Regions from separate parts of the Methylophaga sp. UBA2513 genome, predicted to be linked through region 1. Evidence: riboswitches for the same ligand, from Rfam matches in the RefSeq annotation. Region 1 holds a riboswitch; the other holds the start of a gene.
What was found. Region 1 has a riboswitch for cyclic di-GMP ahead of B3V56_RS06025 (hypothetical protein). Riboswitches for the same ligand answer to the same signal wherever they lie in the genome.
Positions count from the first base shown of each region.

Region 2: linked by a shared signal. The riboswitch ahead of B3V56_RS12450 (hypothetical protein) and the one ahead of B3V56_RS06025 (hypothetical protein) in region 1 are both predicted to bind cyclic di-GMP.

Region 1 is NZ_DDNT01000010.1:34,085-39,269, reverse strand. It holds gene B3V56_RS06040 (EAL domain-containing protein) at 1-193, shown strand, start outside; gene B3V56_RS06035 (hypothetical protein) at 193-717, shown strand; gene B3V56_RS06030 (hypothetical protein) at 748-930, opposite strand; gene B3V56_RS06025 (hypothetical protein) at 1,133-1,621, opposite strand; cyclic di-GMP riboswitch class I at 1,656-1,734, opposite strand; gene B3V56_RS06020 (molybdopterin-containing oxidoreductase family protein) at 1,964-4,084, shown strand; gene B3V56_RS06015 (cytochrome c/FTR1 family iron permease) at 4,140-5,185, opposite strand, start outside.
Region 2 is NZ_DDNT01000020.1:154,136-159,320, forward strand. It holds gene B3V56_RS12445 (formate--tetrahydrofolate ligase) at 1-950, shown strand, start outside; gene B3V56_RS12450 (hypothetical protein) at 1,040-1,750, opposite strand; cyclic di-GMP riboswitch class I at 1,770-1,849, opposite strand; gene djlA (co-chaperone DjlA) at 1,903-2,736, opposite strand; gene ubiB (ubiquinone biosynthesis regulatory protein kinase UbiB) at 2,742-4,412, opposite strand; gene B3V56_RS12465 (ubiquinone biosynthesis accessory factor UbiJ) at 4,456-5,046, opposite strand; gene ubiE (bifunctional demethylmenaquinone methyltransferase/2-methoxy-6-polyprenyl-1,4-benzoquinol methylase UbiE) at 5,051-5,185, opposite strand, start outside.

The DNA.
Region 1 (5,185 bases):
TATTGAACTCGCACAGGTTTTTAAACGTGACATCATTGCTGAAGGTGTGGAATCAACGGAGCATTTTCAGTACCTGCTTGATATGGGATGTGACATGGCCCAAGGCTACGCTATCGCTAAACCTATGCCTGCAGAAGAGGTGTGCGACTGGATAAAAAATTATGAAAAAGCTCAACAGGGTAAAAGTGAATAATGGCAAATATTCTTCTCGATAAAACACATAAACAACTGATTCAATCAGCCATTGGTTTGGGCAATTGGTTATTAAATTTTGATGTGTTATCTGCAGATGATAAAAAAGCAGTGATAGCTATACAGGATGTTCTGAAAAAATTACCGAAAATCAATGATGGCACGCTAGCGATGTTGGGTGTGAGTATTGAAACGGGTGATGAAGAACAAGGATTGGTTCGAGGATGGGATGTCAGCGTGGAGTACTTTGCTGATGATCCTGAACAACAGGGTGGACTAGAACTATTCAGCTCTTATCTGCCGATACCTGAGACAACAGATAAAGACATTTTGGCCTTAAAGAAACAACATGAGGTGTATTTTCATTGGCCAATAGGGGATGTGTGTAACCTGGTGAAACAGGAACAGGCAGAGCAGTGGATGAAAGAGGTAAGCCAACCCGAAGCCTTGCTTATGACGGGAAGTCGATTAAGAGCAGAACTGGTTTACAAAGATTTTTATTCTGAGATTGAGTTGCCATTCTGAGATAACAGGCAAAAAAAAAGCCTGAGAAAATCAGGCTTTTACATTTAGGTTATTACCTTGAGTGGCAGTAGGTGCGGGTAGTGCCGAATCGATAAGTTTGAGTGCATTGGCACCATCGAGTTTGGCTTTGTTGTTACTCATTTGAGCACTCTTCACCATAAGATAGTCATCAATACTGATCTTTGGGCTGCCTTGTGTTGCTGAAATACTCATTTCTTACCTCCTACTTTTTGTGCCATCTTACATGACCTTCGTCATTTCCAACGATAAATAGTTCACATAATTATGTATCGGCACGAGCTTGTAAAACTATAGCTTTCATTATGTTGCCGTGATACTGCATGAGTTAATCAACATCATTTACCATAAAAAAAGGGAGCCGAAGCTCCCTAATTGAACGACTGTATGAGATACCTTAGGCAGTGGCTAAACTTTTTTTGCGTAGGCTTAAGAAACCTAATAATGCTGGTGCAAATAAAAATAAAGCGGCTGGCAGTGGGACGGCTGAAACAGACACGTCATACTGAACAGCACCTGAAGTGGCATCAACAATACTTAATACGTAATCAACACCTGTTACTAAAACAGCAGTAAAACTGAAGTCTTCAGTGATGGCATATGAGACAGTGCTACCGACAGCACCAAACACTAATGTTGCTGCTGTGATAGCAGGGTTGAAAGACCACCCTATGACAACAGGTGTATCTACATCAGTAGAAAGAGTGAATGCTGAATTCCAATCACCCGCATTTGAAACAGTACCACCAGCAAGCACAACAGCGTTGTCTGATAAATAAACGTTTTGACTAGCACCGTCTGCATCGACTGCACTAAGTGACAACGTTGCAGCATTCACACTGATTGAGAAAAATAAAGCTACGACAAATAGCATCGCTTTTTTCATAAAAATTCCCTTATGTTTAGATTGAAAAAACAAGCAATGCAACCCAGCCATCTTCACTTGGAAGACCTGTGGCTTTCCGACCCCGCCTCACGACGAGTTTGGCTTTGATTAACAACTGATGAAAAAAATCCAACACAGTAAGGCCCCGCTAAATGGTGAATTGTTCATCCAGCTATAGTGTAGATAAGCACTGTTACAGGAAAATGTCAGAATCGAAAACAGATGAATATACAAATGATGACCTAACTTGATGATACGGCGGGCATATTTCCCGTTCTCAACTGGTGTATAGTCAGATGAATAATAAAAAAATAAAAACACATCAGAGAAGGAGAGAGCAAAATGGCAAGCGTATTAAAAACGACGCATCATGGTGGCTGTCCACATGATTGTCCTGATACCTGTTCCATGGTGTATGAGGTTGAAAATGGTCAACTGACCTCAGTTAAAGGCAATAAAGAACATCCAATGACGCGAGGTGGGTTGTGCGTCAAACTCAAAGATTATGAAAAGCGTCACTATCATCCGGATCGTCTGCTTCACCCCATGCGCCGAACCGGGCCCAAGGGAAGTGGGCAGTTTGAACGCATTAGTTGGGATGAAGCACTTGATGAGATCACCAGCCGCTGGAAAGCGATTATCGACGAGTATGGTCCTCATGCCATTTTGCCTTATAGCTATCTGGGTAATCAGGGGCTGGTGCATGGCTTAAATGGCGGCGATGCTTTTTTTAACAAAATGGGCGCAACCGTTTGTGAGCGGACTTTTTGCGGCGAAGGTTCTTGTACAGCCTGGTTGCTGACAGTGGGGCCAACAGCTGGGGTCGACCCTGAGAGTTTTATCCATTCTAAATACATCATCCTCTGGGGATGTAATTCGGTGAGTACCAATGTCCACCATTGGCACATTGTCAAAGATGCCCAGAAGCAGGGCGCCAAAGTCGTCGTTATCGATCCCTATAAATCCAAAACAGCGAAAGAAGCGGATTGGCACATTGCGCCTAAACCCGGCACTGATGGTGCTTTAGCCATGGCTATGATACATGTGATTATTGAAGAAGGACTTCAGGATCAAGACTATATCGACAACTACACAGTGGGGTTTGAGGCCTTATCTGAAAGAGCCAAAACCAGAACACCAGAATGGGCTGCCTCGATAACGGGTGTGGCTGCGGAAGATATTCGTCAGTTGGCGCGCGAGTTTGCCTCTACCCAACCAGCAGCTATTCGCTTGGGTGTGGCTGTAGAACGTAACTATGGTGGTGGTCAAGCAATTCGTGCCATCACCTGTTTACCTGCATTAACCGGCGCGTGGCGTCATGTTGGTGGTGGTGCATTACAGTTTCCTGTCTGGGAGCATCCTTATAAGTTTGATGTTATTTCGCGTCCGGATCTGATTCCGGAAGGCACGCCGGTCGTAAATGCGATACAACTGGGGCGCGCACTAACAGGAGAATTGGGGCTCGATACACCGATTAAATCGATGATGTGCTGGAATGCCAATCCCGTCACGCAAGCGGCCGAAACTGACAAAATTGTTGAAGGTTTGATGCGTGAAGATCTATTTCTGGTGTCGGCTGAACATTTCCTTTCTGATACCGCATCTTATGCTGATATCGTGCTACCTGCCTCTATGGGCGCAGAGATGGAAGATATGGTGCTGTCATGGGGCCACTTATATCTAACCTATAATGAAAAGTGTGTGGACTCGCCGGGTGAAGCGATACCAAATAATGAGATTTTCAGACGATTGGCAGCCAGAATGGGTTATCAAGAAGCCAACTTTAGCTGGTCGGATAGTGAGTGTCTTGAGAACTATGTTGATTGGGACTCACCGGCATGTGAAGGCATTGATTTGGCTTATTTACGCCAACATGGCTTTGCTAAATTAAAAGTAGGTACCAAAGATGATCGTGCCCCACATCGCCATGGGAATTTCCCCACACCGAGTGGAAAGTGTGAACTGGAAGTGAAAGGGGCTACCAACTTTGTGGCTGGTCCGTTCCGGCAGATGTACGAAGGCTTCCAGCCAGGTGAGTCATTAGATAGCTTGCCAGATTATGTGCCATCAAGAGAGACGCACGAGAGCAATCCGGCATTGGCTGAAAAGTACCCATTGAACATCATTTCGCCCAAAAGCCACGGCTTTCTGAATTCTTGTTACGCCAATATGGACAACAAAATAAAAGGCCAAGGTGAACAGTTTGTCATGATAAGTCCAGTGGATGCCGACCTGCGAAATATTCAAAGTGGTGATGTGGTATCCGTATTTAATGACCGGGGTAAATTTGAAGCACTTGCTCAAATTACAGATGATGTCAGTCCCGGAATCGTCGTGGCGACACTGGGATATTGGCGACAATTGAACAAAGGCACGGTGAACTGTGTCAGTTCAGCTGAGTTTGTGGATATGGGCCATGCCCCAACATTTACTGACAATTTGGTTGAAGTCAGATTGAGTTAATCTAGACAGCGTGCAAAAAAAAGCCCGCGAAAGCGGGCTTTTTTTATGTTGATGTTTAAGCGGTTTCTTTGTTACCGAAAGGTCTGATGCCCATCAGAATAAGCAAAGACAACATCACGATTACCAGCTGGGCTGACAATCCCTCCCATGTTGAATAAATACCAAGCCAGGACAAGGCAAAATCAACGGGTAATGAAGAAATGCTGATCAAATCAGCTTCCTGCAGGGCGGCCACCGCTTTACCTATCAATACAAATGATAAAGCCAGCATCAGATAGGTACTGAAAGTGAAGAATGTTCTGATAGGTAAGCGTAATGAGTATTTAACAAACAGCCAGAATAACAGGCCTAAAATCACTACAGCCGTAACAAAACCTGTGGCGATAGACATGGATTGTGATGAAGCTGATTGGGTAAGTAGTGCTTGATAAAAGAGGACTGTTTCAAACACTTCACGATACACCGCAATGAACGACAGGCCTGCTAATCCCCACAGCGTACCTGTACTCAAGTGTCGATGAATGTGTTGATTAATATAAGCCTGCCAAGCCACCGCGTTTGTTTTACTATGCATCCAGAAACCGACATAGAATAGAATCACAGCGGCCATCAAGGCGCCCACACCTTCCATGATTTCACGGCTTGCACCACTGATGCTAATCAGATTTTGGGCTGCCCACCACGTGGCGACACCCGCAATCAGGGCAAAAACCCAGCCAGCATGCACATATTTCACCGCGTCACGACGCTCCGTTTTGACTAGAACAGTGACCAGTGCCAACACAACCAGCATAGCTTCCAGGCCTTCACGTAATAAAATCACCAAGCTGGCGGTAAACAATGTCGAGTCCGATAAGGTGTCGGCAGACAACAAATCTTGTGCCTGACTAAGCTGATGATTGGTTTGTTCAAGCAGTGCGGTAATGTCGTCTTGTTTTTCAGACTGAGCCGTTAATTGTCTGAATGCCATCATTGATTTTTCGATGTCTTTACGCAGTTGTGGGTCGTAGGCATCCAAGGCATTTTCTGCCAGTTCAAAGCCATCAAGGTAGGCACTGACAGCTAGCGCTTGTGCCGCTTTATAGTCACCTGATAGATAAC
Region 2 (5,185 bases), on a different contig from region 1:
ACGGTGCTATGGCTGCATTACTAAAAGAAGCGATAAAACCCAATCTTGTGCAGACCTTAGAAAATAATCCAGCCTTTGTTCATGGTGGTCCATTTGCGAACATAGCGCATGGCTGTAATTCAGTTATCTCAACCAAAATGGCACTTAAGCTGAGTGATTATGTGGTCACTGAGGCGGGCTTTGGAGCGGATTTAGGTGCTGAGAAATTTATTGATATTAAGTGTCGCAAAGCTGGGATTAAGCCAGATATGGCTGTTGTTGTCGCCACAGTAAAAGCCTTGAAATATCACGGTGGTCTGGAACTGAAAGAGCTTGGCGAAGAAAACCTCGATGCGTTAAAGGTGGGACTGGCTAATTTAAAACGGCATTTAAGCAACTTACAAAATGAGTTTGGTCTACGCTGTGTTGTTGCCATCAATCACTTTGTTAATGATAGCGATGCAGAAATAGAACTAATTACAACGGCTGTAAAAGAAATGGGAGCTGAAGCCATTCTTGCTCGTCATTGGGCACAAGGTGGGGCCGGTGCCGAAACACTGGCGGAACGTGTTGTCGAAATACTGGATAGCCCTGCTGAGCCTTGTCGTCTGTTATATCCTGATAGTTTACCGCTATGGGACAAAATTAATCAGGTTGCTAAACGTCTATATGGCAGTGGTGAAGTCGTTGCTGATAAAAAAGTGATGGATAAGATCGCTATGTTGAACGAGCAGCACGGGGATATTCCAGTTTGTATGGCAAAAACACCGTATTCTTTTAGCAGTGACCCGAGCTTACGTGGCACGGCTGAGAATCATACGCTGACAATTCGTGATGTTCGTCTGTCAAACGGTGCTGGTTTTCTGGTTGTACTTTGTGGGGATGTGATGACTATGCCTGGATTACCTAAGCACCCAGCTGCTGAACGTATTGATATTGATGATAATGGCTCAATAGTCGGGCTGTTTTGATATAAAAAAGCTCAAATATTAAGGGTGTTAAGCAAAAAAGCCGTAGAAGTTTATCACTACGGCTTTTTTCTTTTATGTGCTTAAATTTTTTAAGCCTGAGTATTCACCTTGCGGCGCAAACCAAGAAAACCTAACAACGCTGGAGCAAACATCCATAAGGCAGCAGGTACAGGCACTGCTGATGGCGTTTGGATATAACTAGCAAAGCCAGTTTCTTCAAAGTTAATTTCATGTGAAAGTGATGCATAAATGAATAATGCATTATCAAGCAGAATATCAGCAGAAGGTAATGTTGATATAGGGCCAGTGAAAAAGTCTTTATCAAACATCATCAGGCCAGACAGAGAAAAACTTTCTGTGAATTCAGACACCGGAAAAAGAGTGCTAGTTGTAAATAGAATCGCATCACCTGTGATATCAGGATTAAGACCTTTATTCACCATCGATGTAACGATATCTGTATTGAATGCATCAAGGTTTGCAATAGTATTATCTAATATACTGAGAGCAAACTGGCTGCCATCAAACAAAGTGGGGGCAGCTGTACCTGAGAGAACGTAATTTGATGATACGTATGTACTCACTGTGCCTGTGCTTGGAAGAGCATATGATGAGTAAAGGGTCGCTGATGCTAGGTCTGTATCGTAAGACCATGTAGCTGGTGCAGACTGGCCGAGCAATGAACTTAGGTCGCCATTAGCTGTTTGCCATGAACCATTAGTTGATAAGCTTGTTGCAGCTATAGCAGCGTTAGTTAAACCAGTAAATAAAGCCAGTGCGATAAAAACTATTTTTTTCATGTGTTCTTTCCTTAGATATTATTGCAGTACAGCCACCTTAGTATCATAAGGTCTGTAACTTTCCGTCCTTGGTTCACACCGAGTTTGGCTTTGGTTAAAGTGTTTCCAGAAAAAATAGTACCAAACAGATAATAATAAATAAAACGAAATTGTTAATTTTGTTCTCGATGTTTTTTTATTAAATCGTATGCTAACTGAATTTCTTTCGCTTGCTCTGTGGCAACGGCAATCATATCTTCTGGAACGCCTTGTCCCATGAGTTTATCCGGATGATATTGGCTCATCAGTTTTCGATAAGCACGTTTAATTTCTTGATTAGAACTCTTTTCAGTCACCCCAAGCGCTTTATAAGCATCGGCCAATTCATCAGAATAAGAGCGCTGCGGACCGGAAGAGTATTGCTGCTGATGACCTCTTGCGAAACTTGCCTGGCTCATCACCATATCCAGAATACGGTTAAACTCGGCCCGGTTATATCCTAACTGAGCAGAGACTTGTTCCAGAATATCTTTTTCTTGTGGATCAAGCTTACCATCGGCTAAGGCCATGACTATCAGGTAAACCAGTAAGACTTGTTTTAGATTAAACGTATTACCACAATGTTGTTTGAAATGATTCATTGTGTCTGTAATATCAAAGTCGGGTTCTGCGCCTCGCTTAAATTGGCGGATGGCTTCTTGTCGATGCTCACCCGACATCCCCATTTTTTTGATAAAGGCTTCCACGTGATCGATTTCAATCTGGCTGATTCGACCATCTGCCTTCGCTAGTTTCCCCATCAAAACAAACACAGTTTCAAGAAAAACTGTTTGACGGGTTTGACTTGTAAATGGATTAGCACCGCCCAGACCATACGCTCGTATACGGTCAGCAAAACCACCAAACAGTAAGCCAATCAGTGCGCCAAAAATTCCTAAAATGAGTAATCCTACACTCATCGTACTGAGTAATATAAAGCCTAGAATAAGGCCAATCCACTTAAACATAACAATTAACTTTTGTTTGAAATACTAAAATAAATAAGACCGAGCCCCCATAGCCCAAATACCCAGCTCAGTACTGGTAACCCTGCAAACATAGTTGTCGAGTAACCATCGAGACCGGTGATAACGGCAGCGCCTACCAAAAATGCAGCGCCAGAGGTAGCAGCAGCACTACGATAACTGGCTTTTTTGATTTCTTTACGCAGCTGTTGAATATCATGTGATGCTAAATTAACGTTCAGCTGACCATCTTGGGCTCTCTTAGTCAGGTCATATAATAGACGCGGCATCTCGGGTAAGGTTTCAGCCCAATGAGGAGCTTCTTGCTTTAGTGTTCTTAACGCTGCTTGCCAGCCCATTTTTTCCTTCATCCATGATTCTAAAATGGGTTTGGCTGTTTTCCATAGATCCAGATCTGGATAGAGGTCACGGCCCAAGCCTTCAATATTCAGTAAGGTTTTTTGTAGCAGCACCAACTGTGGTTGTACTTCCATATTAAAACGACGCGCTGTTTGGAAAAGTCTCAGCAGCAGTTGTCCGAAAGAAATTTCTTTTAAAGGACGAGCGAATATGGGTTCACAAACACTTCTTATGGCTGCTTCAAACTCATCAAGTCGAGTCTCAGCCGGCACCCAGCCTGATTGCACATGTAACTCGGCAACCCGGCGATAGTCATGATTGAAAAAGGCAAGGAAATTTTCAGCTAAATAACGCTGATCATCTGGAGATAATGTCCCCATGATGCCAAAATCAACAGCAACATAACGTGGATTTGCCGGATCATGACTATCCACCATGATATTACCGGGATGCATGTCCGCATGGAAAAAACTATGCTTGAATACTTGGGTGAAAAAGATTTCGACCCCCATTTCTGCCAGTTTTGCCATATCCACACCTTTCGCGATTAAACCTTCAGTATCGCTAATAGGCGTGCCATAAATACGTTCTTGAACCAGGATATTAGGCTTGGTCAGCTTCCAGTATATCTTGGGGACATATAGTAAGGTGGTGCCTTCAAAATTGCGTTGCAGTTGAGAGGCTGAAGAGGCCTCGCGCAACATATCGAGTTCATCAAAAAGGTTCTTCTCAAGCTCAGCTACGATCTCTCTGGGCCGTAATCGTTTTCCCTCAGACCAGTATCGTTCAGCAAAAGATGCCAAGGTATACAACAAAGCAATATCACGCTTGATAATGGGCTCTATGCCAGGACGAACCAGTTTTATAACGACTTGCTCACCACTTTTTAATGTAGCTGCGTGTACTTGTGCGATGGAAGCTGAAGCAAGCGGTTCAGGTTCAATATGAGCAAATAATGTCTCAATGGATTCTGCTTCATAGGCTTTATCAATCAGTTGTTTTGCTTGCTCAGCGGGAAAAGGTGCTACTTGGTCTTGAAGTTTAGCTAATGAATTGGCTATGTCAGGCGGCAAGAGATCGCGACGCGTTGATAACACCTGTCCAAACTTTACAAAGATAGGTCCTAAGTCCTGTAATGCCAGTCTTAATCTTTCGCCTCGAGGCAGTGTCGATTGTTTATTGCGCCAGCGATGTGGCGATAAAAAACTGAAATACCGAAGCGGACGCAATAAATGGATTGCTTTGATCACTTCGTCCAGGCGATGTTTTGCCAGGACGTGATTAATTTGAATCAGCCTGGATAACTGATTAGCCTTCATTAATGGCTCCTTACATGGTTATGACTGCGGTCAAGAGACAATGTCAATACTCTGTTTTCAACCTGTTTATTCGTGCTTCAAGTCGATCGATATCCGCAGTTAACCTGTCCACATCATTCATAAAGTCATCAATTTGAATCTTGTCCGGTAATATGTGCGCTTCTTCACGAAGGTACTCGGAAAGTGACATAGATAATGAACGTTGAGTTGCATTCAGCCATGAGAAACTGTGTTTAATCGCATAACTAAGCGGTTGGGCGATAACGTCACCAGTTACGTTGGCTATTTGTTGTTCCCAATCAAAATCGAAACCATCCAGTACGTCTTGTAATTGTTTAGCGAACTGAACATTACCGTGAATATGGATTTCATTAGAAAATAAATGCTCAGGCTGCTTGGCGAGTTTTAATAAACTCAAGGCTTTCGCAGTGATTAATAAGTCAGCGTTCTCTTCATCGTTATGTGACAATTTGACAGTAGATTGATGGAAGGAGACATGCAGATATTGCTGCCAGTCTTCAACATGGATAACGATGACGCGATTTTCGAAAGCCTCAAGGCGCTCACACGTTTCAGGATCCTGTTTTAACCCCTGATTGATGGCAAACTCGATAGGACGCAATAGTGTAGTCATGGGGTTAGAACTTGTAACCACGATGAAGTGAAACGATGCCAGCAGTCATATTGTGATATTCGCAACGTTCAAATCCTACATTTTCCATCATCTGTTTCAAGGTCTCTTGGTCTGGGTGCATACGAATAGATTCAGCCAA